One region of the Lysinibacillus sp. 10T31 genome, then DNA from elsewhere that is predicted to be linked to it. Evidence: predicted binding sites of a transcription regulator. Region 1 holds the regulator's gene; each other region holds the start of a gene.
What was found. The regulator LexA, encoded in region 1, represses DNA repair genes until DNA is damaged. The targets are predictions, from matches to a motif close to CGAACATATGTTCG.

Region 1 (11,205 bases):
AATGGTTCGTGTGCCCATTCATAAGATGCTTTAGTTAAAACAACCTCATCTTGACCAAGTGGTGCACCATGAGAAGCAGCTTTACCTGATTTGTTTGGTGAACCAAAACCGATAACTGTTTTCACTTCGATAAGTGTTGGTTTGCCAGTTGATTTTTTAGCTTCTTCGATAGCTACGTTAATTTCCTCAACATCTGTACCATCAGCAACTTTTAAATAGTTCCAACCATAAGATTCAAAACGCTTTTGGACATTTTCTGAGAATGATTTTTCTAAATCACCATCTAAAGAAATATCGTTTGAATCGTATAAAACGATTAACTTTTCAAGTTTTAAGTGACCTGCTAAGGAGATAGCTTCAGCTGCTACACCTTCCATTAAATCGCCATCGCCACAAAGTGCAAATGTATAGTGATCAACGATGTCATGTCCTGGTTTATTGTAAGTAGCTGCTAAATGGCGTTCAGCCATTGCCATACCAACTGTCATAGCAATACCTTGACCTAGAGGACCTGTTGTTGCCTCTACCCCAACTGTATGACCATATTCAGGATGTCCTGGAGTTAATGAATCCCATTGACGGAAGTTTTGAATCTCTTCCATTGGTAAGCCGTAGCCACCTAGATGAAGTAGGCTATATAAAAGCATAGAGCCATGACCTGCAGATAGTACAAAACGGTCGCGGTTAAACCATTTTGGATTAGCCGGATTATGGTGAAGTTGTTTTGTCCAAAGCGTATAAGCCATTGGCGCCGCCCCCATCGGTAAACCTGGGTGACCAGAGTTTGCTTTTTCAATTGCATCGATTGACAAAGTTCGGATAGCGTTAATCGCTAGTTGATCCGCATGTTGAGTCATTATTTTGTGACATCCTTTCTCGTCCTATATATTGTTCTTATACAGTTTAGTCAACATTGCTTCAGAAAACAATGGTTTTGTTATACTATTAACGATTTGTAACATACTTTATAAAAATGTGTCACATTAATTGAGAAATTTATTTTTTTTCGCTTGTTTAACTTTTTCTGGCGTTACATCATTTCCTTCAGCATCTACCACTTTTACGTTTTCAATTGTATCACGCATCGTTGCTCTAAATGTATCTAGATATTCCTTACGAAGCGCTGATCGTTCCTTAGCTTCTGCCTCTGTTAATGTACCACTTTTAGCCTTAGCAGAAAGTTCATTGATTCGGTTAATTTTTTCTTTTGATAACATAATTACACACCTTTCAATACATATCTTAATGAATATGGTATGCAAAGTATAGCATGAATTCCCTTAAAATGCAGTTATACCAACCTTTCTAGTATCACTTTTTAAATTAGTGAAATCTAAGTTTGCGCTGTTAACTGATAATTTTTCGGGTGCTTTAAACAGTCTACTATTTGAATACGTTCATCAATGGTTATTTTTCTCCCTTTCGTCATACTTGGCTCATTCCTTTACCTGATTCTTTTAATTCACTATGACTAGAATACTTTTGAATTTAAAACACGTATATCAGAAACAGAGTAGTTTCGAACAACCTCTTGTAAAGAATATTCTTCTGATAGATAAGCTTTAACTGTAGTCTTTCAGATACTTCTCCGATTTTTCTCCTTCCATTTCAATCGGCAACTTGATAAAGTAGTCGGTGATATTTTATATTATTTACTAAATTCACGGATATAAAAACCCATGTTTTAAAATCTTTAATTTCAACTCGGATGCTTACTTCGGACTATAAAAAAATACTCCCCTTAGGTAGACAGATTTTTTTAATCTGTCTGCCTAAGGGGAGCAAAAATAAATTTTACATATATACATAATCAATTTATTCTTTTTTCGTTACCATCCCATTTTCCAGAAACAGCAGATAACATTAGCCATGGTTCAATAAACATATTAATTAAAATATGAGCTAGGATTGGTGCAAAGGTACTTCGTCCAGCTACAATATAAAGCGTTGCGAGAAGACTTCCTAATATTGTGGTACTTATAATAGCAGGTAATGCAAACTTCCAATTTCCTTTCAAAAGTACCCACACACTGTGAGCAATTCCAAAGAGTAACCCTGAAATTAGTATTTGTGTCACGTCAGAAAATGCAAGAGTTAATAAGTATTCCATAAGTAAATGTCTAAAAACAACTTCTTCTACTATCCCCGTCACAATGGCAGCCCATATTCCAATTACTTTAAGCCAAGAGATAGTGAATAAATGTGCTTTTACAAAAGGGATTGCAATGAGTGTATAAGCAATGTATCCGGTTATGATAAAAAGCGTAAAAATCCAAATAAATATATTCGAAAATACATCTGTCCTTAAGCCAATTCCATTTTCAATAAAACCTTCAGGATTATTATAAAACCAAAAGATTATACTAGCTGTTAGCATAGTTGCAATACTTACTAATATCCAACCAGTTTTATTTCTTTCACTTGAAGTAGTTAATTCATTCATAATAGCCATGGCCTCCTTTTACCTGAACTCAATATAACGAACGAAATGCACCCCAACAATACGTTTGGAGTAACATGTTGTTATGATTGTGTAAGATGCCTTTTTCAAAGAATGACCTACATTTTCCAAAACGCTGTATATGCTATAATTTTTTGAGAGGTGATAAAGCTGAAAATAGAGGTAAAAATAGATTCGGAGTATGAAGAGCCACATGTAACAATTTGTACAGCAAAACTTACTCCTACGATACAAGCTGCTATTTCTTTATTACAACAAGAGCAAGAAGAACAAATTTTAACAGGGATAGCAAATAATAAAACATATATCGTTGATCCAAATTCAATAATTGTTATTCGAACAGAAGGAAGAGAATTAGCTTTATATGACGAAGATAATAATCGTCTCATTTTGAATAAACCTTTATATGAGTTAGAGCGACAATTAGGGAATGATTTTATACGGATTTCTAAATCTGCAATTATAAATCTAACAAAAGTTAAAAATATTGAAGCTTCATTTAATGGAACAATGGAAATTGAGCTAGTTTTAGGCATTAAAGAAGTAATTTCTCGTAATTATCGAAAACAATTTAAAAAGCGTTTGGGGGTTTAAGATAGGTGCATTTTTTTAAAAATGTAGCGTTTGGTGTAAGTATGGGCTGTACAGTTTTTGTTTTTATTAATCTTTTTGGTTCTTGGATTTTTGGAGATATTTTTTTAGAAGCTATTACGGCAGACTTTATACAACAATCTCTAGGTTCAATTATTGTAGGGCTTGCTTGTGTATTACCATCCTATATTTATCAAGTAGAACGTTTAACGTTTTTACTACAAACAGCTATCCATTTTGCAATTTCTTTAGGTACTTTTATTGTTGTTGCACTATTTTTAAATTGGCTTCCCACATCTTCTATAGGAATAACTATGTTAATGCTATTCTTTAGTGTTTTGCTATTTACTCTAATTTGGCTGTTATTTTATTTATATAACAAATCAGAAGTGAAAAAAATGAATAAAAAGATTGATGAGCTGATAAATAAATAGAAAATAAAACAAATGTAAAATTTCATGAATTGGGGGAAAAGTGAAATGTTTATCAAAACGAACAGACTATTAATAAGAGAATTTAAGATTCAAGATTGGCAAGCTGTCTATGAATATACTTCGAATCCAAATGTAATGAAGTATATTCCAGAGGGCGTTTTTAATGAAGAAGAAGCTCGAAATTTTGTATCAGAAAATAGCGGTGAACAAGCAAAATACTTCCCTATTATTTTACAAAGCGAAAATATTGTAATTGGTCATATTGTTTTCCATCAATATTTTGGTGACCATACGTATGAGATCGGCTGGGTATTGAATCCGAACTATTACAATAATGGATATGCCTCTGAAGCAGCAAAAGCTGTACTAAATTACGGATTTAAAGAAAAAAAACTTCATAGAATTATTGCAACATGCCAGCCAGAAAATACTCCATCCTATCGAGTAATGGAGAAAATCGGTATGAGACGCGAGGGCTATTTTAAAAAATGTATTCCAAATGGAGATGAGTGGTGGGATGAATACTATTACTCTGTCTTAGATGAGGAATGGATATAGAATAGTTTCGGAATTGATAAAATCATAGAAAACACGATTGTTTTCGAATTTATAGAGAATATGTGAGGAAGAGAGGTAGAAATCGCTACTTCTCTTATTTTAAATTTGCTTCTGGATACCGTTCTATAATGAATGCAATTTAGTAAATGAATTTTAGTTAATTTATTCTTATCGTCGATTGGGTTCTAACCGGCATTTTCTCTGGTCTATCTATCATTTTGACGATCCTATCCGTCACTTTCGCCATTCTATCCATTAGTTCGCCGTTTCTATCCGTCACTTTGGGCGCTTAGAGCATTTAAAAATAAAAAAATCAGCGGGACGACATACTCCCACTGATTAAAACGTCACTTTATTTGTTCGCTTCTCTCTTGAATTTCCCGATATCTCCTATGGACTGTAGCTTTGCTTACATCAAAGCCTAGTCCTCTAAGAGTCATGGCGATTTCCTCAAAGGTGAAGCCACGATTACGTAGGTTGACAATTTCTTCTACAGGAACATCCTTACGTTCTTGACCATTTGGATTTCCACGGTTAGATAAATTGTTTTCCGGGCGATAACCATTTTCAACGGCACGACGCATGCCACGACGTATTTTAGCATTATGGATTCTGCGCTGGTACTCCTCAACGATTGCTAAAATTTCCAGGAGCATCGTATCCATTTCATTTAATTGTAAAGGTCCCTCGTCTCGCATAGAAAAAACATCAGTTTCCGTTTTCTGCAATAAATGCAATACTGCCATTCGAGCATTTCCACGTCCTAAACGTGTTTCATCCTGCACAAATAATGCATTTATTTCTTTTTCTTTTATGAAATCGAGCATTTCTAGTAAACCTTCACGTTCCACATCATAGCCACTATGCTTGTCCTTAAAAACACGCTTGACTTCGTATCCTTGTTCTTTAGCATAGCGCATCAACTCCTCTTGCTGACGCTCTAACGAGGAACTTTGTGTCTCTTTTTCTGTACTCACACGGCAATAGACAACGGCCGATTGTTGATTCATTATCATTTTTCGTTTCTCGCAATTTCAATTGAATTTATAGGGTAGGGTTGGTCACCCACTACTGGAATAACTAGTGATTTACCAGCAATGATTTGTACGTTCGATAATTCATTTTCTGTTTTCACAAGCTTAATCCATTCATCCGTTTTCATTTTACCACGGTATTGATCGGCTAACGACCATAAGCTATCACCATGTGCAATTTCAATTTCTGTGTATGTTACATCGCCTGGGTCTGTTATAAAAAGATATGCTGCAAATAGTAGACAAGCTCCTAATAAAGTTGTAATATGTGGATTTTTCTTTAACCAGTTCATGTTTATAACCCCTTTTCAAGAATGTTTGTTCGGAATGTATGTTCTCATAATAGTACGAACAAATGTTTTTGTCAAACACTTTTCGAACCTATGTTTGCTTAAGTGTTCGCATTCTGTTATACTACTAATAAGTAGAATGAATAAAAAAAGAGGTGAGCAATTATGAAAAAAGTTTCGAAACGACAAGAGGCCATATTAGAGTTCATTAAAGAAGAAGTACGAGCAAAGGGGTATCCACCGTCTGTACGTGAGATTGGTGAAGCAGTTGGACTTGCTTCAAGCTCAACAGTTCATGGACATTTAGCTCGTTTAGAACAAAAGGGCTTGATTCGACGCGATCCAACTAAACCACGTGCTATTGAAATTCTAGAACCAGAGGATTCTATTCAAAAGCAACATGTTATTCATGTCCCATTAGTTGGGAAGGTTACTGCAGGTTCTCCGATAACTGCTGTTGAAAATATCGATGAATATTTCCCACTACCAGATATTTATGGGACAAGTGAAGATCAATTATTTATGCTAGAAATTATGGGTGAATCAATGATTGAAGCTGGCATTTTAGACGGAGATTTAGTTATTGTTAAACAAAAATCAACAGCTGATAATGGTGATATTGTCGTAGCAATGACTGAAGAAAATGAAGCAACTGTAAAGCGTTTCTTTAAGGAAAAAAGTCATTTCCGTTTACAGCCTGAAAACGCAACGATGGAGCCAATTATCGTAGATCAAGTTTCTATTTTGGGACATGTTGTAGGTTTATATCGTCGTGTACATTAAAAGTATCTCAATATTAAAATATAAAAAGAGGATATTATGTTCACATAATGAGCATATTCCTCTTTTTCTTATGTTTTGAACCATTTTATACACTAAAAAAGAACCCACTTTTGAATGGATTCCTTACACCTTACAAAATGCTTATAAAGTTTTATGACTCTACCTTAAATTTCAAACTTGCCTTTACAAATGCAGCAAATAGTTTCTTTGATATTTCATCTCCTGCTATGGCTAGCTCTTCAGGATGCCATTGTACTCCTAGACAAAATGGTAATTCATCATGCACTACCGCTTCAACGATACCATCACTAGATTTTGCTATCACTTTCAACTTTTCAGCTACTACGTTTATTGCCTGATGATGAAATGAATTCACAGCAATTTTTTCTTCCTCAATAATCGTTTTTAATAATGTGTCAGGTGATAGATTAACATAATGTGTTGCAACGCCTCTTGCCGCTTGTTGCACATGCTTTATTAATTTTTTACTATGATACTCACTATCAATATCCTGATAGACTGTGCCTCCAAACGCAACATTTAGTATTTGAAGCCCCCGACAGATTCCGAAAATCGGCATTTTCCGAATATTGGCCGCGTTAATTAAAGCAAGCTCCACTGAATCTCTTTCTGGATGAACCTTCCCTAATTTTGGTGTAGGTTCTGCATTAAAGAGGAATGGATGTACATCATAGCCACCCGATAGTAATAATCCGTCCGTTAAAGATAAAATTTGTGCTACATCCTCTTCAACTCCAAGTGGAATTATAAGTGGAATACCCCCTGCTTCAATTATACTTTTGCTATAAGCAGCATTTAATCTTGAGGACAAATCATCCTCTGCAAAAGCCGTTATACCGATAATTGGTTTCATCTTATCCCCTCCATGATCTTTATCTTGCATTAACTCCTGTAAAAGCCTGATTGGTGAAGATTATTAATCGTTGAAGGAATCCCTCACTGGATTAATTACCAATATCCGAAGTACCAATTCATCAACGCATCCCCATAGAAATAGATAATAATTGCAGCTAGAGCAATAGACGGTCCGAATGGTATAGGCGTTTTTCTTCCCTGCCCGCGTACCTTTAACACAACTATCCCAACAATCATGCCAATTACGGCTGCTAAAAATAGCGTCAGAATTGCATGTATTGTGCCGAGTACGAGCCCAAGTAAAAAGAATAATTTAATATCGCCACCACCCATTCCACCTCTTGATAGAACAGCTATACAATATAATATGCCAAAACCTACCACAGCACCAACTATACTGTCCCACCACGGAGACAAAGGAGATATCACTCGTCCCAAAACTAGCAATGGTAAAAAGAATAATAGTATCTTATCAGGGATAAGCATATACGCAAAATCTGATACAACAATAATAACTAATAATGAAATTAATAAAAGCGCTACGAAAAATTCTGCACTAAAGCCTAATTTCCAATAAGCAAAGGCAAATAATACGCCTGTTAAAAGTTCCATCAGTGGATAAATCCAAGAAATTTTTTGCCCACAGCTACGGCATTTCCCACCTAAAAATAAATAAGACAAAACAGGCACCAAATCAAGTGCCGTCAACTGTCTCTTACAAGAAGTGCAATGCGAGGGTGGACGCACAATAGACTCCTTCAAAGGCACACGTAAGCCAACTACATTAAAAAATGAGCCAAGAACGAGCCCAAATAGTAAAACTGTAATTGTATAAGCAATTTCCATTTTTATGTCCTCCTATACTAATAGACGCCCATACATTTGAAGTATGCGCGCCAATCAATTATGCCTCGGCATAATTGCGTCTGGAATCGGCTTTGTGCCTGCACAAAGAACTCCTTTCCTATTACATGACATCCGCCGGAGGCTTTTAACTTCTTTCAGCAATTATTTTCTGTACCGAAAGCGTAGCGACAGGTACAGGTGTTTGGACACCCGCTGAAAGAAGTTAAATTATTGTTGTCCTTCATAATAGAACGTCGTTACTTGTATGGTAGCTTTTAAGGTTGTATCGGCGTCCTCCTGGAATTTCGCTTCTTCACCAGTCAACGTGAAATCGATAGCATCAATTTTCATCACACGATCAATCTTTTCAATCTCTTTTATAAACTCAACCATTGCTTTATTATCTAGTGCGATAACATCAATACTAAATGTTACTAGTTTTAATTCTTTTGGTAAGGAATCCTTAGTGAAAGTAGCAGTTGGTAATTTATCTTTCACTTCAGGTGTTTCACCATTCTTAGCAACAGCTTGTTCATCCGCTTCAGTTGTAGATTGCTGTGTATCAGCCTGTTCCTCAGAATTTGTAGAGTTTAGGTCTGTCAAAGTAGAATCCATTACGAGTGAATCATAATTATTAAATTCCATAGCTTCTACCCGTGTTCCCGTCACCGCCTCAATCTCTTCAATATTTCGAATTACTTCATCAATAGCTCGAGTTTGAGGTACTTTTTTACGCAATGTTAAGTTACTTGTACTAGATGATTTTCCATTCTCTTCAATTAAAGCAATTTGCTCCTGAATAGTAGAAATTTCTTGTTGAAGGGAGTTAATTGAGCTTTCCTTCGCATCAACTTCTTCTAATTTAGGTGTCAATATATAGTAATATAGCGCAAATAAAATTGAGGCAATTAAAGCTGTTAGGAGTAGAATCGTTGAATTTTTACTACTTGTCATGATTCTCCACCCCCAGCGAGAAATGTAAAATCAATTCCTAATGTAATAGTTGCCGAATAACGTGGTACTTCCTTATACCTGTCCTTAGCACTTTCTTCTTCTTGGTTTCCAATAGATACGTCAAAATTAGAAATAGTATCCATCTTTATATCATTGAAATAGGGGCTTGCAGTTAGCTTTTCTAAATAAGCCGATATAGCTGACAACGTTTCAAAATCAGCCGTAATTTCTACATTTTCTTCACCAAACACATATTTCCTAAAATACGTTTGCTCTGGCAATAATACTTGAGTTTCATCCATTAAGGGTGTCACGGGATACGAGACATTTTCCACAAATTGTACAGATTGCTCCAATGAACCTCGGTTCAAATTTCGCTTCCCATCTAACTCAATTTGAAGCTGTTCACGCTGCGATGAAAGCTCTACTTCCTGTGCGTTTAATTTTGTAAGATCAATTCTTGCTTGGAAAAACAAGAAAATCATATATCCTACTATCATACCAATAAGAATAATAAATACTACATATATTGAAGTAGGTGTTGAATGCTTCTTTTCCAAATTCGGCAAGAGGTTAATTTCTGGTACCATCAGTTAACCTCCTTCAATGCAAGTCCAATTAAGCTTGCAAATTCCTCTGAAAATTGAGGGAATGATTTTTGAATGACTGAATCATTTAACATAATAATCGGTGCCGAAAAATTATTTTCTAACAAATCTTTAATAGCACGAAGTAGTGGATTATCTCCCAAAATTATAATCTCATCGACACTTTTCTCACCTTTATGTAAGGAAAACTTAAAAAAATTCATAATACGATCGATTTCAAGCATTTGATCGGTAAGAATGATACGATAATCGTCTTCGGCTTCTAAATGATAAGAAAAACGATACTCTTCAATCTCTTTAGGCTTCCATTCCGATAAATCTGTATCAAATGATTGGTATCGTAAAAACTCCAATTGACCATATGAAAAAATACTAATCGACAATTCATTAATTGACCAATCCGCTATTAAATAAGTTCGATCATCCTTTATTAACTGCAAATACTCTAACAGACGAATATTACACAATGCACGAATATCTGCTACTTGAGGTTCTAATGTAGCATCGAGTAAAAGTCCAATCATTTTCGTAACTTCTTCAGAAGGTGCTGCAAATAGCATGGCCTGTCCATCATTAGGATTTGGGTCATACACATCAATAAGAGGATCTTGAAATGGAAGATGAATGGAATGACCAAGTTCCATCTCCACATATCCTTTTAATTCATTTAACTCTATATCATCAGGATGCTCAAAACTTTTTAACAAAACTGAAGTATCCGGCACAAAAATACGCGCATTTTGCTTGTTGCCAGCCCATTTTGCAACATTATTTTTCACTAAATCAAACAATTTCATTTCATCATGAATAACAGAACCTTCAACAATTCCCTGTGCTAATGGCATTTCATAACCCTTCCATTGCGACGGGTCAGCACCTTTTGCCACAATCGCACGCAAAATATAATCCTTTATTTCAATCGACACATGCGATTTTTTCTTTTTTGTAAACATGGGGAAAGATGCCTCCTTTTATTCTTAAGGTTTTAATGAATTAACCATCCATTTCCCAACCAGAAGCTTAGATTAAACTACGACTCTGAGTAGGTTGGGAGGGTTACTTTTTTAAGGTGTTATTTTGGATTTATTTCAAGAACTTCTTCAAGCTCGCTTCCTTTTTTTGTGTCCCCATTTATATCATCTATCGTAACCCTATTGAATTTAACATCGAAAGATTTTACTGCTTCCTTTACTGTAGCTGTTAACCTGCGTGGAACCTCTTTTGAAACACTAGAATTAGTGTCTTTAGCAATTTTCCCAGCTGTATCGAGATATTTGGCAGTAATCAACTCTGAAACTTTAACACCATCTTTAGCATCAGGATTATCCGTATAGTAAAGATTAGCAGCGTTTAATACATTAATAGCATCTGCCTTTACTCCATTGAGTTTTGAGTTATCAATAATGTTTCCAATCGCAGGAATAGCAATTGCCGCGACAATTGCTAGGATAACGATTACAGCTAATAGCTCGATTAACGTTAAACCTTTTTGATTTTTTAATAGTTTTTTGTTTAAGATTTTTTTGAACATCGGTGTTCCTCCTTATAAATTGTTATGATTAGTCCGAAAACTCAAGTACACCCATTGCTACGACAACTTTTCTCTTTACCACCCCCTTTAAAGTTAGTAAGCTTACATATTTTCGTATAATGCGAACATTGGTAGGAAAATTGCTGCGACAATCACACCTACAACGGCAGCTAAAACTAGTATCATTAATGGTTCGATGAGCGATTTTAATGTATCAACGGTGCGATCCACCTCATCCT
Region 2 (11,205 bases), on a different contig from region 1:
GTAAAATATTTGAATAAAAGTTTAATAACGTTTCTTCTGGGTTATCATATAAATCATTTCGGAGGCCTATTAAGATTACTCGTTTACGTAACTGTGGAACTCCATATTCTGCAAGGTTGATTTGTGCATATTTACGTAAGTCATCAACAATTGTATAACCTAGATCATGTATGGCTTCTCTTATTAAACTAGTAACGGGAACCCCGCCCGGTGCAGCACTTAGCATCCCAGGTACATTTTCAAATACGAATATTTTAGGGCGGTATGCACTAATGATTTTCAAATAACTTTCAAATAGATAGTTACGATAATCCTCACGCATCCCATTTGCATCTCTTATTCTGCCGGCTAGCGAGTAGGCTTGACAGGGTGGTCCGCCTATTACGATATCTACATTTTTGTCACCAATTAGGTTATTTAACCCAGGATGTGATCCATATTCCTCATCATCAGTCCATCCGCTTAAAAGTTCGTCAGTACGTTGAATATCGAATCGCATAACGATCTCTTCAGCATTTTTATAATCCCATCTATTTTTTAAGCGATTGATAAGATTTAGGACTTGCGGCTGTTCCCATTCAATGGCGGCCAATGTTTTATACTGATTTGTTGCTTTAAAACCTTCAGATAAACCTCCGCAACCTGCAAAAGCATCGATAAAATTATAAGTTGCCATATTATTTATCCTCATCAATAATATATTTTTTTATTTGTTTGCCTAAAGCAAAACCTAATAATGGAGGAACTGCATTCCCAACTTGTCTATATTGTTGCGTTTTGTTCCCATAGAATCGAAAATCATCTGGGAATGATTGTAAACGCGCGTTTTCTCTAACAGATGGCACTCGATTGAATTCATAATGGAAATGGTTACGGTGACCAGTATCAATTGTTTTTGATGGCTTGTTTCGATGATATCTTGTCCAGGCCTCATTAAATTTTCGGCTATCTCCTACACCTGGTGGTAAGTCTTTGTGATTCCCACCTTCAGGGACCTGAGAAATAACATCTATTACAAGCTCGGTATGTTTAGTACCGACATGATTAAATAAATCAGTGGCATTTTTCCTCATTAACTTCTGATACGTACTTTGTGGAGCAGATTTGTAAGAACTAGCTTCAGATCCTAAATTATCAGTGAAATCGTGTAAATCACTTATTGCATCTTCACATGTTACGTAGTTTTCAGGCGTTAGAATAGGTTCTGGAAATTCAAATTTCTTGCCGTTTAAAAGCCCGACAAAGAAAAGACGTTTTCTAATTTGTGGCACCCCATAATCAGGAGCATATAAAATTTGATCATTAACTGTATATCCTAAATCAGTAAATTCTTTTATTATTGCTTCGCGAGCTTTTCCGTTGTATAAGGTAGCTAGACCAGGTACATTTTCTAAAACGAAGGCTTTAGGCTGAAAGAATGCTACAGCATTCACCATTGATTTAAATAACGTATTTCGTTCATCATCTTCCTCACGCTTGCCAGTCAATGAAAATCCTTGGCAGGGTGGTCCACCAATTATCAGATCCACTTGACGATTGTTGATTAAACTCGCAATTTCTAAAATAGCTGTGCCTTCAAATAAGTTACCATCCATTGCAATTGCACCATCATGGTTAGCTTTAAAACTAACCAGTGCATCCTTATTATTGTCAATACCTATTAAAACCTCATAACCGGCATCCATAAATCCTCTAGATAATCCACCACATCCACAAAACATGTCGATTACGGTCGGTTTTTTCTTTGTCATCAATTCTATTTCAACTCCGTATTTATTTCTCTATCAATTAAATTTTTGTATAAATTTGTTGATTAGCACTACTTTTTTTCGTTATCTGGATTATTTCTTTTAAATGACCATTCTTTACTTCATTTAAAAATAAAGCCCCTAATGATCGGCGTTCACCAATTCCTAGACGATTCCATTCATATCCTTTAAACAAATCTTTTACTAGAAATTCTTCACCAGATTGTAAGTATGTAGTTTCTTGCACTGCAATTTTTAAACAATCCATTTTGCCAGTCCTCCATAAACATAAGCATATGCATATGTTATATTTAAATTGAGCTGTTGTAAATAGTCTATATGATATAACGAGAACTTTCGTTCTTTTAAGCGTGTCAATTTTTTATGTGTACAACTAAAATCTAAATACAGAGGTCGTATTAGTATATAGAACTATTCCTCTCTTAGAAGCTGAAGCTAGTATCAAAGAAATCCGGGATCTTTTAGTACATTCAGATATGTCAAAACTACAATGGACGTATCTATCGAATATCTGAATCCGAAATTAACATTGGGTCTGACTGAATGAAAACAAAAAGTACCCAAATCAATGATACAAAAGTATTTGGACACTTTTGGAAACTAGTAATTTCTATGTATGGAGACTGCGGGTCTTCTATCACCAATCTTATAAAAGTGTTGATATACTAGTGTTTATAAAGATTTTTCGCTAATTTCAATGCCCTGTTTCAAAAATAATGTTGTTGGGGGGCAAATTTTTATATTTATGATAAGAAAAATTGAGGCAATTGCTTCAATCAGGGGTCACCACCTTGTTTTTATATGTAAATTTCTGAATTTCTTTTGGTCATAATAAAAAGCAACCACATTGATGGCTGCTGCTTATAAAATATTTTAATTATAATAAAGTGTTTTAAAAGATTTCAATAAACAAGCTAAATTTCAAATCACCTATTACGGAGTGGTCATTTTGTAGTCCTATACAAATAATATAGTTTCATTAGCATATAACCTATCTAATTTTTGTATTATCCCGAAACATATTCTATTACAGAATTATAAGCACTATTCCATATTTTTCTTGATCTTTTTTCTCCAACATTATAAACCCTCATTAAATCTGTTTCTGAACCTGATAATACCTGTTCAATTGTATTTATTCCAGCACTAATCAATAGACTTTTTTGATAGTCAGTTAAATCTAATTCATTTACGGACTTTTGTAAAATTATCTTAATGATCTCTTCTCCCCCTTGATAATCCGGGATTCCATTTATCAAGTTTAAATCAGGATATTTAGGAGAGTTCATCCCATAATCTGTATACAATTTCACGGATAGTTTAGGTATTATGTTATCTAGTAATTCGGATGGCTTCGATTCTTGAGAAACCATTATACCTAAATTTAATAGATAACGATCGTATACTGCTTTTCTTACTTTCGTTCCATGTGTGTGAAGTGTTACAATCCCTGAATATTCTAATAACCGCATCGCCTTTTTCACTGATTCAGGGGCATCTCTATGGATACAAAAAAATGATGTTTGGCGGTTTTCTTCTATTTTTAATAACCAATCATAATTTTTACTTATTGTATCAGGTACTACAACATCTTCTATAAAATCTCTCCCCCAGTTAACTAATGGCTTTATATTCTTATATAAATCAGCTATTTTTGTGTGCTCAGACCAAATATCATTTCGATAAAAATTTTTAATTGTTTCATTGACGGTATTGGTTTTTAACTCTGCTTTAAATTCTTGTGTGGCAGAAAACACACTTTTCAATAGTAGTCGTGGGTTACCCGCTGAAGCATATATTAAGTGATCTAAAAAATGGCCTCTTTTAAGAAGTTTATTAAAACTTTCTTCTGGCATCTGTTTTTCTAATATTTCTCTCATGTTTTTTACAAACGATTCACTTAGAATATCTCTGTTAATAGTTTTTAGTTCTGCATCATGAAAAGGTTGAAAAGTACCAAATGAAGTTAAACCAGGATAAACAGCTGCTTTACATGTAATATAGGGGCTTCTTAAATCCCTAAATAGAGTGAAAAACTCTCTTTGTTGATACGGAATAAAGTTATGACAAGCTTCATCAAAGTAGATAATTATTCGATCTATACCAGTAGTTTCACATAATTCTTCAATAATATCTTGAAAATATTCAATTTCACTAACAGGTTTTATATCATCAATAATTCCCTCAGCAAGTGATTTTATCTTATCTTTTTCTAGAGAGGTTCTTTTTTTAGAAGCTTTTTCGAGTTGTTCCGAAAAGGAAGTAAGTTTACCAATTACAGCATCTTCAGAATTATATTCAGATGTATAGTATTCTTCAAATAAGTTGTATTCTCCTAATCCGGTAATTTTTCTTAATTTCTTTTTTAAGGCAATCAATATTTTAGACATCATCCAATAATTAAAAAACTCACTTTCATCCTCATGTAGAAATCCAGCTTTTTTAAAACTTACGATAACACTTAGAATACGTTTACTATTAAATTCTTTATCTAACTCTTGTTCAGCTACTTTTAGAAGCATAGTTTTACCATTCCCACGACTTCCCATTAATAATATTGGCGATTTCGATTTTAGGCTCTCTATTATATCTCTATCCATTTTAGAATCAACAAAGTAATCCAAAATTTCATTATCCTTTATATCTTCTGTTCTATATAAAACGTTATTCATATACAAAAATCTCCTTTAAACCTTCTGCTTTTAATATCTCTTCGACATCTTCGAGACACTCAGAACTTAATCTATTATTTAGTATTTTATTAAAACGAATAGCTTGCAAGGTAATTAAACAAGATACAATTTCTTTGAAAGCGTCTATAAAATTCGAGTAATCGTATTTACTATATTCAAATACTGATGTTAAATTTGTTTTCATAAAACCATACTTACCATGAGTATATTCTGAACAAATTCTATAATTAGTTTTACATTTATTAATTAAATTTTTATACGAATCTTTTAAATTCTCATTTTTATAAAAGAGGTTAAAATATTCTACTCTTAAAACACCATAGTTTTCATCATTTAATCGACTCCAACTTAAATCGAATTTGTTTTGCGTCCATTTTATGTAATCTAAATTATTATCTATAAAATATAAATATCCTATACCTAGTTCTAAGCTACTTCTTAGAGAAATAAATGCATTTCTATACATTCCTTTATTAGATAAGTATATAGAACTAAATAAATCTGCCTGCACTTCATCCAATATTATGTTAGATTCTATATCAGAATAAATAGCTTTAAAGTTACTAAAGCACTCCAATAAACTATAAAGCTCAACTATTTCCTTATCATGATTTTCAAAATGTTCTTTAATAAGGCTATGCATATACAGGTCGAAATCTTCCATTCTTTTTAAGAAATCCATATCTGTCACTCCATACCATTTTGACATATTGTATCAATAATTCAGATGAATAGATATAAAATGAGAATATAATACAGTTTCTTTTGATAAAATTAACAAAAAGCCTCATTTACCAATCACATGGTTCATCAAAATAATTGGTTCTAAGTGAAGATTCCACACACACAAAAGTTAAGTTTTTGTTTTGAGGCAACCTCCATTTATCGAGTGTTCCACATCCCGTGTAGCCAGTCAAAGTGAAAAGAACCTTTGACAGACTACACGGGATGTAGAACGAGAAACTCATGGAGGTTGCGGCAAAAAGTGTGAAGGGGAAGATTGTTTGTACCACAGATTTATACCGAAGCTCGGCATATTCTTTCGCATACATCTGGTGTTAGAAAATCGATGGTACTATGAACTCGTTTATGATCGTATCAACCTTCAATTTATTTCAAATAGCCCCAATCTAGCTGTCTTGCGCGTTCGAAATACTTCTTCTTTCTTCAATGTTACATGAAAAGACTCGATACTGCGTTATCATATGAGCATCCTATACGACTGAACGACGGAATCATTTCATATTTTTCTTGAAACGTTTTACTCGTATATTGCATACCTAAATCGGTATGGATAATCAATCCTGGGGTTGGATTTAACTTGAAAGAGCTCAATTTTGATCAAATTAGTAAAGATCAAATTTACTCTGTTTTTTGTTTAACAAAAGAACTAGTAGTTAGATATGCTCAAGAAAATCAACATAGTAATTTAACCTATGTATCAAAACAAATCCCCCTGAAAATGTTATACCCCACTTAATTGGTCCCTTATAATTATAAAATTGCCTATAAAAAACATGCAGCATCCATTTATAGATACTACATGCTTTCCAAAACCTTATTTAACTTTTCTCCTTTATAGCTAGCTATAAACTTCCGTTCCGCTTCTTTATAAACCTCCCTCATCTTTCTTCTTTCCTCAATAATCCGTTCACGTTCAACTAACAATTTATTACGTTGCTCATTGAAATAAATATCTGCGCATTCTTTTGAACAGAAGCGACGGCCAATAGCATTCGGATCTTTCCAGGTAATTGATACAATAAAGTATTCATCTGCTACATTGCTTTCTATTTTTTCGTCGCAATGACATTTAAAGCTCCATTCTCTTTTCGTATCTTTACGGAAATACTTTTTCTTATATCCAGCTTCCAACTCTTCTAGCTTCAACTCTATATCTGTTAAATCCATCAATAAACTATAATCTAAACCCATCATTAAACTATAATTTAAATCCATATCAACACACTCCCTATATCATTTTCTGGCTGACTATATACTAACTGCTCTCTTATAAAATATCAATGGTATATATTTAATTTAATAAAAATTATATCTATAGTATATGGATAAAATATCATTTCTCATCAATCCTAAATGATGAGGTGATTACATGACGGATATAGTTAAAGTAGTTGGCGAAAAAATCCGCTATTTACGTAAAGAACGTGGACTAAGCCAAGAAGAACTAGCATATCGTGCTTCCTTGCATAACACATATATTGGACAACTTGAACGTGGAGAAAAGAACGCTACAATTGAAAGCCTTACAAAAGTATGCACGGCTTTAGAAATTACATTAGAAGAGCTATTTGACGATAAAGAAAGCCATCCAAAAGTGCTTAGCTTCGAATTAGAGGAAATGCTACATCTGTTAGAAGGTCGTTCTAAGAAAGATCAAAGAGCCGTTTTAAAGTTTATTGAGTCTTTAATTGCTTGGAAAGATAATGAGTAGTTTTTTTGTAATAATCTTTAAGAGAGCAATTTATTGCGTATTGGTGCAGCTACAACAATCGTTTAGGCCATAGTGATGTACAAACGACAATGAACATCTATGCACACGTTACGAAGAAAACGAAAGAAGAAGCTATACAGAAGTTCGCCAACTACATTGAAATGTAGTTGAGCGACTACGCTTTGACTACGTTGTTTGATACTTAATGAAATTATATGACATAGACAAAATAAAAAACCCTTGATATGAACTGCACCCCAATTGTTAGACACATCTAACAATTGGGGCGCAGTTCATTTTTTAGTCGGTGTTTTTTCTGTTTACTTAGACATAACATCGTGTTAAAATAGGAACATAAGTTCGATTGATGCATTTCCTTTATTTTCCTTGGAATATAGAGTATAATTTTGTATAAAATTGTCGATAATCTAGGGGGATTAACATGCCTACAAAAAACATAAGATTTGATTACTACAGACTTCACCAAAGTACAAATGGTTCAAGACTAAATAAATGTTTAGAGGAAATTCAAAAAGAACTTGAAACAAAACCAAAGGAAGTTTTAAGGAATAAAACAGTTAGCGGGTACGTAGTACGTTTTAGAGAGCTAAAAAAAATTCAGGAATCTACTTCAAGATTTTTCTGGATTGGGCATATAGAGAAGATTGACACTTATTCTGAAGCGTACGTTGGTAAAATTGATGGCGATAGAGACACGTATGGGGAAGGGGCGGATGAAGGACCGATTAAAGACACTATCGTACTGTTTGACCCATTTAATGACATTATTTCTGCACACCGTACAAATGCATTAAGTTATAACCAGCTTACTAATTTCCTGCTTCAAAACACTGAAGATGACGATTTGGATTTAGAGGTAGTTGTCGATGACCGAATAATAGATAGATTAGAGAAAATACCAGGCATAAGAGAAATTGAATATAGTATCGCAGCACCACAACGCTGGGATAAACTGGCGTCGGACAGTCGGTCTATTGATGGTGATTTAGAATTGGGGAATAAGCTAGAAGCAGGGAGAATGAAAATTACAATTACCCCTGAAAAAAATCAATTTATTAATAAAGCTGCTGCTTTACGAAAGTTAAAGGCCTTGTTACCATATGCTAACGAAGAAGTTTCTGTCCTAAAAGTACGAGGTAATGTTACGAATGATACGGATACTTTAGATTTAATAAATGGTAAAATGGAGTCCTTGAAAACAGTAAAGCTTACAAAGGGGCAGAAGCTTACATTCGTTACTGTGAAGGAAAAAATTGAAGAAGCGTATTTAGAGAAAAAGAAACTTCTAGATCGAATGTTCATATCTAAAAATAACTAAGAATAGGGTTGATGACTGTGGGAAGAATAGAAAAAGTGTTTTATCCTATAATTTCTTTAACAGTTGTTGTTTTATTCAAATTAATGGGTGTTAAAACAGATGATATTTCCAATCTTGATAATGTATTGTTGGGAGCCATAACACTCAATTCAATTGGTGTGGCATTTTTAATTGCTTCCGTTGCTATGTTACCTGCTTTTGCTAACAATAGCTTTTTTCAAAAGTTAAGGGAACTTAACACCGAACAAAAACTTTTACAACTTCTAGGTGGTACTATTAAGTTATTATTAGCGCTTTCAATACTAGCTGTTGTAATGCTATTAACTAAAGACATCATTAAAATAAAGTGTTTCTATCAAGTTTTGTTCTATGTATGGCTATGTCTTTTGTCATATTCATTTTTAGTTATATATAGCGTTGTGAAAATATTTTTAAAAGTTATAAAGAGTATTCAAAAAAATAGCTAATCTAAGTCACATCTAACAAGGTGTGGCTTTTTATTATGTATAAAACAAAAACAACCATTATGTATTTTTTTATTTAACGTGTGACAACACTCATTTCAAGTGTCGTCATCTTCTTTATTATTTAATTAGAAGAAGATAGCTTTTACTAAAAGCAAAAGAATTATTAACTCGTAAAAGGACGGATTCATTTTATCACCACCTTTTTATTCAGTTAAAAACTATTCTGTGCAGTGAGGGTAATTATATTCCAACTATGGAAAATAATTATGGAAGGTGAGACGATGCTAAAGAGTTGTACATATTGTGGTGGCATACATAAGCGTAGACAACCTTTGTCCATGAAAGCAAGCTGCGGTGAAGAAGACTACATACATTTATATGTTTAGATAACAGCCACATTAAATATAAGATTTGAGAAATATGTAATTGCAGCAGGTATAAAAAAATACCAATACATGATTTTAGACATTAACACACCTATAGTCACTTATATCCAACAACAGAAAAGAAGCCGTTCTCGACATGGAAAACGACTTCAAATCTGCTCAAATTATTGAATTTAAAGCTAAAGAAAAATGAATTGTTACCACACTTTTCATAAGCCTTGAAACATCTATACTATGAGCTACTTTATGGAGACGGCGGGAGTCGAACCAACCGCTGCATAAAAGGCTATAATACCAATGTTTTCAACGGTTTATGACAGACATTGAGAATGTTTGACTACGTATTTGACTACGTTTGATAAAAAACATTTTGTGAGGGTAAGGTTTTATATTTTTTGTTACCAATTTAATCAATATTCAAAGTGTTTAGAGTACACCCCATAGACACTAAGCTAAAGACTACCCTACCTACTTTTGCTAGTGCGATAAATAGGAACTGTTCATTTTAGTTCACTACTCTTCTTTACTCTTAGAGGCACCCAGTACCTAGCGATTGACTTAACTAAGTATTAGGTTATGTATCGGTCATAAGCTCCATATGAAATTTTCTTAAATATTTTCCAAGACGTACAATCATACGAGTACATGACCTTATTTACAGGCTACGAGACAGAACCAACAAGGCAACCATACTTAAACAATTGTGTCACTACGTCTCACAGCGTTCTGACAGCCCACTAAGGACGTTCAGAACCACTAAGACCAAAATGGGAGGACGTGGGGCGGAACACCTCACAAAATACATCTCACCTCTAATAGCTATATAGATAGATGTAAGAGAAGACCTTATGTACATATGACCCTTCCTCACCTACACATATAGATTCTTTTTTACTTGAAACACGACCTCTCCAATGTTCCCACCTTTACCCACCTACAGTTAAGAACCTTTACAAGCTCCCCAAGAAAGCTTGTTTAAATGTATGCCCCTAAAATCTCTAATCCTAATATAGATAGATACCTCCATTGTTATAGATGATACCTATACCTTCGCTACCTTCACGTGCCTATAAAATTCTACTAATGTACGCACAAAAACAAGAGGATTTATTGTTTATTATCTTTTTCTGTTCTTTTACTATGTTTTTTCCTTTTACATGATATTAGTTGTACAGATGTTCCTATAATAGATGAGCAAGAGAACAAGACATAAAATTAGGAGGTTTTACAAATGGAAAAAGAGTTCTTCACAATACGTTCATTGGCTAAGTATCTCGATCTGTCGGATCAAACAACCTATAAACTAGCACGAGAAGGAGCCATACCTGGACGAATCAAGGTGGGTAAGTCGGTTCGCTTTAACAAAAAGGTAGTCATGGATTGGCTACAACAAGGAGGGGCTAAAGATGATAGTGAAAACTAAGGGCTTATACGGCTTTTCACAAGCTGCTGAAATATTAGGGGTAAGTACACAAAGACTCTTCGAACTTACAGTTTCACCTTATGTAGAGAAGGTGCATATCGAGAACCGTACCTACTTTACCAAAGAGAGCATGCGTTATTTACTACTGAGAGGTGATATCTAATGATAAGCGTAGAGAAGACTAGCAGAATACTAAACCACTTTAACGTGAGTTTTTCAGAAGGAGCGGTTTTGGGGTACTTGCAACGCGAACTTATTAACAAAGCCCCTTTGATCCAAAATAGCTATCATTCGCGTAATACCAAGTATAACTACGGCGTGGACGAAGAGTCTTTAGCGAGGTTCCTACAAGAGCGTGTGGGGGCAACAGAAAAAGAAATTAATGACATCCTTTATGGATAAGCGCTCCCTAGCCAACCTACCCTAATATATTGACCGCTCCTTATCAATCCCTAGGAGCGGTAATACATAATAAATTTCATACCTGCTTTAATCGTGGTTTTTACTAGGAGAACACGTTAAAAACTAGCCCGTCTAACAAACGGTGGCTGTACCGTTAAACGGTGACGGGGTAACCGCATAGTTTTATAGTATCCCCTAGATTTATACCGTCGCAGAGCCTTTGGCTGGTGGCATGACAGAGTTATTTAGAATATACGTGATAAAGCTGCAC
Region 3 (11,205 bases), on a different contig from region 1:
AGCTGCTATTTGCTGACCTTGGGATACCTCTGAACCAACACTAACATTGAAAGAACTTAAGTGTGCATAAACTGTCGTATAAATTTGACCGTTGATAGAATGTGTAATGATGACAACATTACCATACGTGCTTAGTGGAGCAGCATAGGAAACAACACCGTCAGCAGCTGCCCAAATTGGAGTACCTGTACTATTTGCAAGATCGATTCCATAATGGAACTCTGAACCGCCAAACTCACGCCAGCCATAAGTCGATGTTAAACGACCATTTGTTGGCTTAATCCATGTACCATTCGATTGAGGAGCATCGACTGTTGAAGATCCAGATCCAGATCCAGACCCGGATCCAGCACCATTATTGCTTGCCGCTGCCTTGGCTGCGGCAGCGGCTGCTGCCTTGCGTTTCGCTTCTTGTTGACGAGCAACTTCAGCTAATCGATTTTGCTCATTAATGATTTTTTGTTGTAATTCCTCACTAATATCAAGGGCCTCAGAATATTCTTTCTCAAGCAATACTTTGTCTGATTTCAGCTTTTCTTGCTCTTTTTCTAATTGATCAATTAATTTGTTTTTCTCAGCTTTCTGTCCATCCAATGATGCTTTTAAACGATCAAGCTCTGCTTTTTTATCTTCGAGCTTTTGACGTTTACTTTCTAAGACTTGCTTTTGTTCCTCTAATTTTTGCTTGTCATCTTTTTGATCCTGGATAATTTGTCGATCTGCTTCAAGCAATGCATTAACAGCAGAGAATCGGTCGATAAAATCTACGAAGCTATTAGAGCCAAGTAATACGTCTATATAGCTAACGGAACCACCCGCTTGGAGGGCACGAGCACGATCCTCTAACAATAAATCACGCTCTTCAATTTTGTGCATAAGCTCTGCTATGTCATCTTTTAAAGACTTTATTTCTGCATTTGTAGATTGAATTTCTGCCCTTACATTTTTGATATTGCTATTCGTTTTATCAATTTCAGCATTTAATGTTTTAATTTGATCTAATAATTTTTGTTGTTTGTTATCATTTTCAGAAATAGCATTTGATTTATTGTTAATGGATGAATTTAAGCCATCCTTCTTTAATTCAATTTGTTTTTTTTCATCTTTTAAATCCGATAAATTAGTTGCATACGCTGATGGAGTTTGGATAAAAAGAAATAGTGCAGATGCTGCAGTAAGTGTTTTTAATGAGTTTTTCGCCATACTTTTCACCGGTTGAACTCCTTTTCGACTCTTATTTTGGTTGATTGTCATTTCGGCCAACACAACTTAGTGTGAAGCCTAACGAAATCTAGACTTTTAAAAACTTTCGTACTGACATGAAACTTCCCCAAATACCAATTAGTACACCGATGAGTAATAGTAGACCGCTTACTTGGTACACAAGAGGTGAGAAATCAAGTACTTGAATAAGTTCGCCTTTTAATCGAGGCGCAATAATTCTATATACATTGTGGTAAAGGGTTGCGATGACCGCAATCGGAATAATAGAACCTAAAATTCCGAGCCACATTCCTTCTAATACAAATGGGATACGCACGAATGAATTCGTTGCTCCGACAAGTTTCATAATTTCTATTTCATCACGACGTGCAATAATGGTAATTCGAATCGTATTAGAAATTAAGAAAATCGCTGTAAATAATAATCCTATAATAAGCACTATCCCTACGTTGCGACTAATATTTAAGAAATTAAATAGTTTTTCTACTTTGCCTTCACCATACATAACGTCATATGTATAATTAAATTTATCAATATTTTTAGCAACAGTAGCTGTTTGCTGAGGATCAGAAGCCTTCACATAAATAACATTACGTAATGGATTACTTTGCTCAAATAGTTTGAAATCGTCCCCAAAATCTTTTACTAATTTCGTTAATTCATTTTCCTTTGTCGAATAGGTCATCTCTTCGATACCTGGTAATTTTTTGATTTTTTCCATGAGCGCTTTTTCAGCAGCTTTATCTGCTGTTTCATCGATTAACACTTTAATTTCAACATCGTTCTCTAAATCAGCTGCTACTTTATTTAAGTTCATCATAATAAGCGCGAATACGCCTACTAATATTAATGTAACTGTAACTGCACTTACTGAGGCAATAGTCATCCAGCTATTACGGCCAAGAGACTTAAAACTTTCTCGGAAATGACGTTTTACTGTATTAAATTTCATAGCCGTAGTCACCTCCGTGCTCATCACGGACAATCATTCCGCCTTCAATTGCAATTACTCGACGACGAATCGTATTTACGATTTCACGGTTATGGGTTGCCATCACAATAGTTGTACCTCTTGCATTAATTTCTTCGAATAAATTCATAATGTCCCAAGATGTCTCAGGGTCAAGATTCCCGGTAGGTTCATCAGCAATAACGACCTTCGGCACATTCACAATAGAACGTGCAATCGAAACACGCTGCTGTTCGCCACCTGAAAGTTCATTAGGGAACATTCTTGCCTTTTGCTTCAGTCCCACGAGCTCTAGAACCTCCATTACCCGACGGCGAATTTCAATTGGTTCTTCCTCGATTACCTCTAGTGCAAACGCTACATTTTCATAAACACTCAAACGAGGTAGCAGTTTGAAGTCTTGGAAAACCACTCCGATTTGACGGCGTAAAAAAGGTACCTTTTTATTTTTCAATTCTGCTAAATTTATGCCATTAACAGTGATTTCTCCCGAAGTAGCTTTTTCCTCGCGGTACATTAATTTAATAAATGTAGATTTACCTGCACCACTTGGACCTACAACATAGACAAATTCACCTTGCTTTATGTTAACGGAAATCCCATTTGTCGCAACAACGCCGTTTGGGTACTTCTTTGTCACATTTTTCATTTCTATCATAATTAGACCACCTAAATCTCTTACCATGTAAGAGGTATTTCGTTCCCTATTATAACACTCTATTTCTCCCTTTTTCATTACAGTTTCATTTCATTCCGTGGTAGTTCCTGCTATTTCGTTATTTCATTGCCACAAAATTAACATAGACTCGACATACAAGAAAGCAGAAATCGAGCCTAATAGTGGAAAGTCGATTTTTGCTTTTCTTATGTTTTTAAGCAGTAAAAAAGCATTCAAGCTATGCTGTTTTGCATAGCCTGAATGCCTTTTGTTATATCAATTATGCCTCGGTAATCATCTCACCACCTATAGAGATGGGAGACTTCTACTGAAGAAGTTATATTTGCTGCTCGTCAGTTGTTGTATAGCGTACTAAAACTGCGCCTGTTTTAGACTCACCTTCGATAAATAGACGATTAGCATTCTCTATTTCTTTATCAAAACGTACTACTTTTGATAAAAATTGATCCTGTGATTCAATTTTTGAAACATCTTGAATACCAACATCTACTTTACCAAAATTCGTAACAATTTTACCGCTTAACGATATTGTACGTGGCACATACAATTCAACAGCTCCTGCGACTGTTTGTGCTTTGATTTTCGATGAATTAGTAGAGCAAGTTGTGACAACAACATGTCCATTAACCGATTTTGCTTCAACTTCATCCAATGCCCCATCTAAATAGACGCGACCATTCAATGTTTCAGCCTCTAAATCTTTACCACGAACATTTGTTAATTCAATGGAACCATTAGAAGAATCTACTTCTGCCTTTCCAAAGTTAAACTTAGAGCCTTTAATCGCACCGTTTAATGTCTTTACTTTTAATTGCTCGAAATCCGTATCTTGTAAAGTAACACTACCGTTCATTAAACGTACTGATAATTTTTCTAATTTATCCTTTGGAACAAGTACTTTAACATTTACTTGAACAAGCTTAAGTTGACTTAAAATTCGTAGTGAATCTCCATCTTCTTTGACAACGAATTGCTCAAGGAAGTTAGCACGCGTTTCTTCTTCACTATCATTGACAAGTGGTGCCTTTACTTTACAAATGACTTGGAAGCTATCTCCTTCAGCAGTTTCTAATGAAAAGTTTCCATTCGGTAATTCAGCAATTATCTTGTCTACATGTTCAGCTGCAACTTCTTCCGTATGTGTAAACTCGAATTTATCACCAAATGGAGAAGTTACATCAAATTCTTTGACCTTTTTTACAGCCGTATTCATCATATCCATAAAGAGTGAACCAATTTGTGATAAGTCTTTACGGAAATCTCGCATTTCTTCTTGGAAATATTTAGAGAAATCTTCATCTTGTTGCGATTGTTGGTCCTTGTGACTTTCATCTTTAAATACTGACTCTTTTTCTGTTGAGGAATTCTGGTCCTCATTTACTACATCATTCATAACATTTTGAGTGGACTTGCTAGGTTGCTCTAATGCTTCTAATAATGTAATCGCCTCTTGCGCTGAAATTGTTCCTTTTTCCACAAGTTCTAAAATTCGTTGACGTTCATTTTGCATAATTAAAATAGCCTCCCTCAGTTCGTTATATTATTTATACGATTCATTTCGTGAAAAGTTTCACCTTAAAGATGAAAATATTGGGTATAGATCTTTTTTAGGCTCATTACCAATAGCGTGGGGTTGATTTCCGTTCCGGCTGGGCGCTTTGCCGCTGACGCTTCGCTTTCGCGCAGATAAAACATTTGTAGCTGCCGCTTTGCTTTCGCTACAGAAAACATTTGTTGTTGCTTTCGCACAGATAAAACATTTGTTGCTGTCGCTACGCTTTCGCACAGATAAAACATTTGTTGGTCACGAAGGCGTTATCACAGGACGTGATGGTTTTAGCCTTCGTTCCTCTATCGCTAATCCCCAAGGAGTCGTCCACCCTCCACTCCAATCAACTTATCCACATGACATACGTTTTAACATAATGTCACCCAACTTCCGATTTTTATCGACATCTGCCTTCGTGCATACAAAAAAAAGTTCGCAACTCCCCTTAGGGAGTTTGCGAACTTTTTATAGTTATTGAGAAGCCTTTTCTAAAACAGCCTCCATACGCATACGATCTCTTGTTAATATCGGTTTTAAATATTTTCCTGTATAAGAGCCACTTACTTCAGCGACTTCTTCTGGTGTACCTGTCGCCACAATAGTACCACCTTTGTCTCCGCCTTCAGGCCCTAAATCGATAATGTAGTCTGCTGTTTTGATGACATCTAAGTTATGTTCGATGACTAGCACAGAATCGCCATTTTCTACAAGACGCTGTAAAACCACGAGTAAACGTGCAATATCATGTGCATGTAAGCCGGTTGTCGGCTCATCTAAAATATAGAATGATTTACCTGTTGAACGACGGTGTAATTCAGAGGCTAATTTGACACGCTGTGCCTCACCACCAGATAAAGTTGTAGCAGGTTGTCCTAATTTCATATAGCCTAATCCTACATCCACGATCGTTTGTAGCTTACGCTGGATTTTTGGAATATTTTCGAAGAATACAACTGCATTTTCAATTGTCATATCTAAAATATCTGCAATGCTCTTATCTTTATATTTCACTTCAAGTGTTTCACGGTTATAACGCTTTCCATGACAGACTTCACACGGTACGTAAACATCTGGTAGGAAATGCATTTCAATCTTTATAATACCGTCACCACGACAAGCTTCACAGCGGCCACCCTTAACGTTGAAGCTAAAGCGACCTTTTTTATAGCCACGTACCTTTGCTTCGTTTGTTGTTGCAAAAACATCTCGAATATCATCAAAAACGCCTGTATACGTAGCTGGATTAGAGCGAGGAGTACGGCCGATTGGTGATTGGTCAATATCAATAACCTTTTCGAGCTCATCAATCCCCGTTACTTCTTTATGTTCACCAGGCTTCACTTTTGAACGATTCAGTTTTTGAGCTAATGACTTATATAAAATTTCATTAATAAGTGTTGATTTTCCTGACCCTGAAACCCCTGTTACTGCAACGAATAAGCCAAGTGGTACATCAACCTTCACATTGCTAAGATTATTTTCCTTGGCACCTTTAATCGATAATTTGCGCCCATTCGGTTTGCGACGCTCAATTGGTAATGGAATAAACTTCTTACCACTTAAATATTGCCCCGTCAAAGACTTTTCGTTTTCCATTACTTCCTGCGGTGTTCCTGCCGCTACAATTTGACCACCATGCACACCTGCGCCAGGACCAACATCAATGAGATAATCAGCCGCCAGCATTGTATCTTCATCGTGCTCGACAACAATAAGCGTATTGCCAATATCACGCATATTTTGCAGTGTACTAATAAGACGGTCATTATCACGTTGATGCAAGCCGATTGATGGCTCGTCTAAAATATAGAGGACGCCCGTTAAACGCGAGCCGATTTGTGTCGCAAGGCGAATTCGTTGAGCTTCTCCCCCTGAAAGTGTCCCTGCTGCTCGACTTAACGTTAAATAATCTAACCCTACATTGACAAGGAAGCCAAGTCGTTCTTCAATTTCACGTAACACAAGTCGAGCAATTTTCATATCCTTTTCGGATAAATCTAGCTCTTTGAAAAATGTATCAGCTTCCTGAATCGAATACTGTGTAACTTCACCAATATGTTTATCTGCTAGTTTTACAGCTAATGTTTCAGGCTTTAAGCGATAACCTTTACAAGATGGACATGCTTGCTGCGCCATATATTTTTCCATTTGTTCACGCACGTAATCAGACGTTGTCTCCTTAAAACGGCGCTCCACATTACGAACAACACCTTCGAATTCAATCATTTGATCTCGCACGTTGCCAAACTCATTTTCATAATGGAAGTGAATTTTATCTTTACCAGAACCATATAAAATTTTATCCATCTTTTCTTTCGGAATATCCTTTACTGGGACGTCCATCGGGATATCATAATGATCGCACACAGCCTTTAATAACTGTGGATAATATTGCGAGCTTGTTGGTTCCCACGGTGCTATTGCATGCTCTAATAAACTACGGTCCCAATCAGGTACTACTAAATCAAGATCCACCTCTTGTGTCGAGCCTAAACCATCACAGCTAGGACAAGCTCCAAATGGACTATTGAATGAAAACATGCGAGGCTCTAGCTCACCGATTGAAAAACCACATATTGGACAAGCATGATGCTCACTAAATAATAATTCCTCATGTTCCATTACATCGACAAGTACACGCCCATCTGCCAAACGTAATGCTGTCTCTAAGGAATCACTAAGACGTGCCGCGACACCTTCCTTCATCACAACACGATCGATGACTACTTCTATAGAATGCTTTTTGTTTTTATCAAGTTCAATTGCATCATCTAAATCACGTAGCTCGCCGTCGATACGTACTCGAACAAAGCCCTGTTTTTTTAAATCTTCCAGTAGCTTTACATGCGTTCCCTTACGCCCTGATACCATCGGAGCAAGTAACTGCATTTTCGTTCTTTCTGGATAAATTAATAAACGATCGACCATCTGCTCAATTGTTTGGGAGGTAATTTCAAAACCATGATTCGGACAAATTGGCTTACCGATGCGCGCAAATAGCAAACGTAAATAATCATAGATTTCCGTTACTGTCCCAACTGTAGAACGTGGGTTACGGCTCGTCGTTTTTTGATCGATTGAAATAGCAGGAGATAATCCCTCTATTGCATCGACATCTGGTTTATCCATTTGACCAAGGAATTGACGGGCATAGGCTGAAAGCGATTCTACATACCGACGTTGTCCCTCTGCATAAATCGTATCAAACGCTAATGATGATTTCCCAGAGCCTGATAAACCTGTTAGTACGACTAATTGATCGCGTGGAATTGTGACATTGATATTTTTTAAATTATGAGCTCGTGCACCTTGCACGACTATTTCAGTATTTTTCACAAGCCATTCACCCTTCTAACTTCAATTCAAATATTGTATCGCGCAGCTCAGCAGCTCGTTCGAAATCGAGCGCTTTTGCTGCTTCCTTCATTTCTACTTCTAGAGTAGCAAGTAACTGATCTCTTTCCGCCTTCGTCAGCTTCTTACCTTTTGTTGCCTTCGTTACATAGGATTCTTCTTCTTCTGCAACCTGTGTCGCACGAATAACATCAGGAATTTTCTTAACAATCGTTTTCGGTGTAATGCCATGCTCTTCGTTATACGCCGCTTGCAGTGTTCGACGACGCTTCGTTTCCTCAATCGCCTTTTTCATCGAATCCGTCATATTATCTGCGTACATAATGACATGACCATTGGCATTACGTGCGGCACGTCCAATCGTTTGAATTAATGAACGCTCTGAACGTAAAAATCCTTCCTTATCAGCATCTAAAATCGCCACAAGGGAAACCTCAGGAATATCTAGCCCTTCTCGCAATAAGTTAATGCCGATTAGAACATCGTAAGTACCTTTACGCAGCTCGCGAATAATTTCAATTCGCTCTAGCGTCTTAATCTCTGAATGCAAGTACTCCACCTTTAAGCCCATTTCTTTCAAATAAGCCGATAAATCCTCTGACATTTTTTTCGTCAATGTTGTAACGAGCACTCGTTCATCACGAGCAATACGACCATGAATCTCATCGATTAAATCATCAATTTGCCCTTCAATAGGACGTACGTCAATTTGTGGATCAAGCAGCCCTGTTGGACGAATAATTTGCTGCACCATTTCCGGAGTATGCTCAAGCTCATACGGGCCAGGTGTTGCTGATACATAAATAGCTTGATGTATATGTTTCTCATATTCTTCAAAACGTAAAGGGCGGTTATCTAGTGCTGATGGCAAACGGAATCCATGCTCAACTAGCACACCTTTACGTGCTTGGTCACCGTTATACATTCCTCGAACTTGTGGCAAAGTAACGTGACTTTCATCGACTACAAGTAAAAAATCATCAGGGAAATAGTCAAGTAGCGTATATGGAGTTGCCCCCGCTTCACGCAATGTTAAATGACGCGAGTAATTTTCGATACCTGAGCAAAAGCCCATTTCACGCATCATTTCTAAATCGTAGCGAGTACGTTGCTCTAAACGCTGTGCCTCTAATAATTTATCCTCTGCACGTAAAAGAGCTAAACGCTCCTCCAACTCTTTTTCAATATTTTCAATGGCCTTTAGCATTTTTTCTTCTCGTGTAACGAAGTGGGATGCAGGGAAAATAGCCACATGATCACGATCCGATAATATTTCACCAGTTAACGCATCCACCTCGCGAATTCGATCGATCTCGTCCCCAAAAAACTCCACGCGGATACAATGCTCATCACGAGATGCAGGGAATATTTCCACTACATCGCCACGTACCCGAAACGTCCCACGTGTAAAACTCACATCATTTCGCTCATACTGTACATCGACCAGTTTTCGAAGCAACTGATTACGTTCAATTTCCATTCCAGTACGCACTGACACGACCATTTCACGATATTCTTCTGGAGAACCTAGACCATATATACAGGACACGGATGCAATAATAATGACATCATCACGCTCGAATAATGCAGATGTTGCAGAGTGACGCAATTTATCAATTTCATCATTAATGCTTGAATCTTTCTCTATATAAGTATCCGTCTGCGGTACATATGCCTCTGGCTGAAAGTAATCATAGTAGCTGACAAAGTATTCAACTGCATTATTAGGGAAGAACTCTTTAAACTCACTATATAATTGACCCGCTAATGTTTTATTGTGTGCCATAATAAGTGTCGGTTTTTTTACCTGTTTAATGACATTAGAGATCGTAAACGTTTTTCCTGTTCCTGTTGCACCGAGCAACGTTTGATGACGTTTACCTGCACGTACACCCTCCACTAATTCCGCAATTGCCTGTGGCTGATCTCCACCAGGCGTATATGGCGCTTGTAAATCAAATGTTTGCACACATGTCCCCGTCCTTTCCTACCAATTTGATACATATATTTTAGCATAGCCTTATTAAAATTTCGAACATTTAACGAACGAATGTTTGTAAAAATTTTTCCGTTTGCTATATTTTGAGGTGACTCTAATAGAACGTATGTAACGAAAAACTCAATTGCAGCCCATCTATAAATAGATTACCCTTTCCAAATGTTAGCTAATCGGGTGGGACGGTGTAAATACATGACCTTAGCAGGAAATTCAATGTGTTTGGGGATGAATTGCTCGTCGAAATCGGGTCTATTAAAGATTTATGCAAGTGCAAGCGGATCCTTGGGAGATTTGATCGAGTAAGAGGGAGAAACAATCAGATAGAATAGAAAACTGCTCAGACCCTGAACGAATTCGAGGTATCCAATCATCCATCTTGCAAATAAAATAGCAAAAAAAATCCCACCCTCCAATAACAGAGAGCGGGGTAGTCATATTATTCACTTACATCTTGGTGTAAAGCTACTAGTTCGGCTGCGTATAGATGAAATGCCTTTTCATCTTTTTCATCGAGTGCTCTATCTATCAGAACCATGAGCTGCTCTTCACGATGCTTACGCTGGATATGATTTAAAAATAAATCTAAATAAATCTCGTTTAATAATTTCTCTGCCTCATCAACTTTCTTTGACTGACCAACGGCTTTTAGAAAATCTGTATACGAATAATATTTATCCAACGATCTCACCTCGATCCTTTTCTAAATTATAAGAAAATTGAAATTAAAATGCAATGCTTAAGAACTGAAATTTACTTCGATTTACTATTAATCTCGTGCAATTTCAAGCAATTTCTCTATGCAATTGCTTGATATATCAATGATTTTCTTCTTTTATCTATATTTTCTGAATTCAAATCTTTGTTCTACACTTCAATAACAAATAGAAAAAGGAGGCTTGCATAAATGTCAGCAAACTACGTCAATGGATATTTAATGTCTTTCAACACCTATTTACTTCAGCCAATTCAGTATGACTCTAAAATTTTCACACGAGTAATTGATAAGCATAATGAACTTATCGTCACACGGAAACCAATGCATATATTACGAAAATCTTGTATCTCACTAGGAACAACCTATGAAGCAGCAAGACATTCCGCCAAACGCTTTTTCGGCAATCAACATAAACTTCCAATCGTTGTCGCTTATGATTATGGTTATCCTTGTATTTTCCTACCAACATATTCACCAAATTCTATCCACAATATTTGGATCGGTCTTCACGCCATTTCGAATATTGTCCAGAGTGAAATGGGCTGTATCGTTACACTGAAAAATGATAAACAGATTGAACTACCTATTCAATATGCTTCGATTAGCAAGCAATTTCTCAATGCATCAATGCTCTATAAACATTACATGAATGAACGTAAGGAGATTAGCAAAGACACTCCGTATCATCCACCTTTTTAACTTCTTTCAGCTACAG

Region 2: AC1DCY_RS23645 (DUF6731 family protein) is a predicted target of LexA. The motif match lies at 7,267-7,280, and genes of this name have one in related genera.
Region 3: uvrB (excinuclease ABC subunit UvrB) is a predicted target of LexA. The motif match lies at 9,820-9,833, and genes of this name have one in related genera.

What each region holds. Positions count from the first base shown of each region.
Region 1 is NZ_JBFTHS010000035.1:2,967-14,171, forward strand. Features, by position in the region: gene tkt (transketolase) at 1-857, opposite strand, end outside; gene AC1DCY_RS18695 (DUF896 domain-containing protein) at 984-1,217, opposite strand; gene AC1DCY_RS18700 (CPBP family intramembrane glutamic endopeptidase) at 1,811-2,443, opposite strand; gene AC1DCY_RS18705 (LytTR family DNA-binding domain-containing protein) at 2,603-3,055, shown strand; gene AC1DCY_RS18710 (DUF3021 domain-containing protein) at 3,061-3,486, shown strand; gene AC1DCY_RS18715 (GNAT family N-acetyltransferase) at 3,532-4,044, shown strand; gene AC1DCY_RS18720 (YneB family resolvase-like protein) at 4,392-5,060, opposite strand; gene yneA (cell division suppressor protein YneA) at 5,057-5,371, opposite strand; gene lexA (transcriptional repressor LexA) at 5,534-6,151, shown strand; gene AC1DCY_RS18735 (gamma-glutamyl-gamma-aminobutyrate hydrolase family protein) at 6,303-7,025, opposite strand; gene AC1DCY_RS18740 (prepilin peptidase) at 7,121-7,873, opposite strand; gene AC1DCY_RS18745 (potassium transporter) at 8,102-8,827, opposite strand; gene AC1DCY_RS18750 (PilN domain-containing protein) at 8,824-9,417, opposite strand; gene pilM (type IV pilus biogenesis protein PilM) at 9,417-10,388, opposite strand; gene AC1DCY_RS18760 (prepilin-type N-terminal cleavage/methylation domain-containing protein) at 10,508-10,966, opposite strand; partial or broken gene AC1DCY_RS18765 (type II secretion system F family protein) at 11,069-11,205, opposite strand, start outside.
Region 2 is NZ_JBFTHS010000060.1:8,149-19,353, forward strand. Features, by position in the region: gene AC1DCY_RS23610 (DNA cytosine methyltransferase) at 1-676, opposite strand, end outside; gene AC1DCY_RS23615 (DNA cytosine methyltransferase) at 678-1,751, opposite strand; gene AC1DCY_RS23620 (single-stranded DNA-binding protein) at 1,789-2,016, opposite strand; gene AC1DCY_RS23625 (ORC-CDC6 family AAA ATPase) at 2,777-4,441, opposite strand; gene AC1DCY_RS23630 (hypothetical protein) at 4,434-5,144, opposite strand; gene AC1DCY_RS23635 (hypothetical protein) at 6,002-6,421, opposite strand; gene AC1DCY_RS23640 (helix-turn-helix domain-containing protein) at 6,576-6,917, shown strand; gene AC1DCY_RS23645 (DUF6731 family protein) at 7,360-8,256, shown strand; gene AC1DCY_RS23650 (hypothetical protein) at 8,274-8,723, shown strand; gene AC1DCY_RS23655 (helix-turn-helix transcriptional regulator) at 10,341-10,532, shown strand; gene AC1DCY_RS23660 (hypothetical protein) at 10,516-10,695, shown strand; gene AC1DCY_RS23665 (hypothetical protein) at 10,695-10,934, shown strand.
Region 3 is NZ_JBFTHS010000067.1:703-11,907, reverse strand. Features, by position in the region: gene AC1DCY_RS24345 (murein hydrolase activator EnvC family protein) at 1-1,212, opposite strand, end outside; gene ftsX (permease-like cell division protein FtsX) at 1,292-2,176, opposite strand; gene ftsE (cell division ATP-binding protein FtsE) at 2,166-2,852, opposite strand; gene AC1DCY_RS24330 (DUF4097 family beta strand repeat-containing protein) at 3,190-4,383, opposite strand; gene AC1DCY_RS24325 (hypothetical protein) at 4,449-4,670, opposite strand; gene uvrA (excinuclease ABC subunit UvrA) at 4,894-7,758, opposite strand; gene uvrB (excinuclease ABC subunit UvrB) at 7,766-9,745, opposite strand; gene AC1DCY_RS24310 (IDEAL domain-containing protein) at 10,212-10,454, opposite strand; gene AC1DCY_RS24305 (competence protein ComK) at 10,680-11,189, shown strand.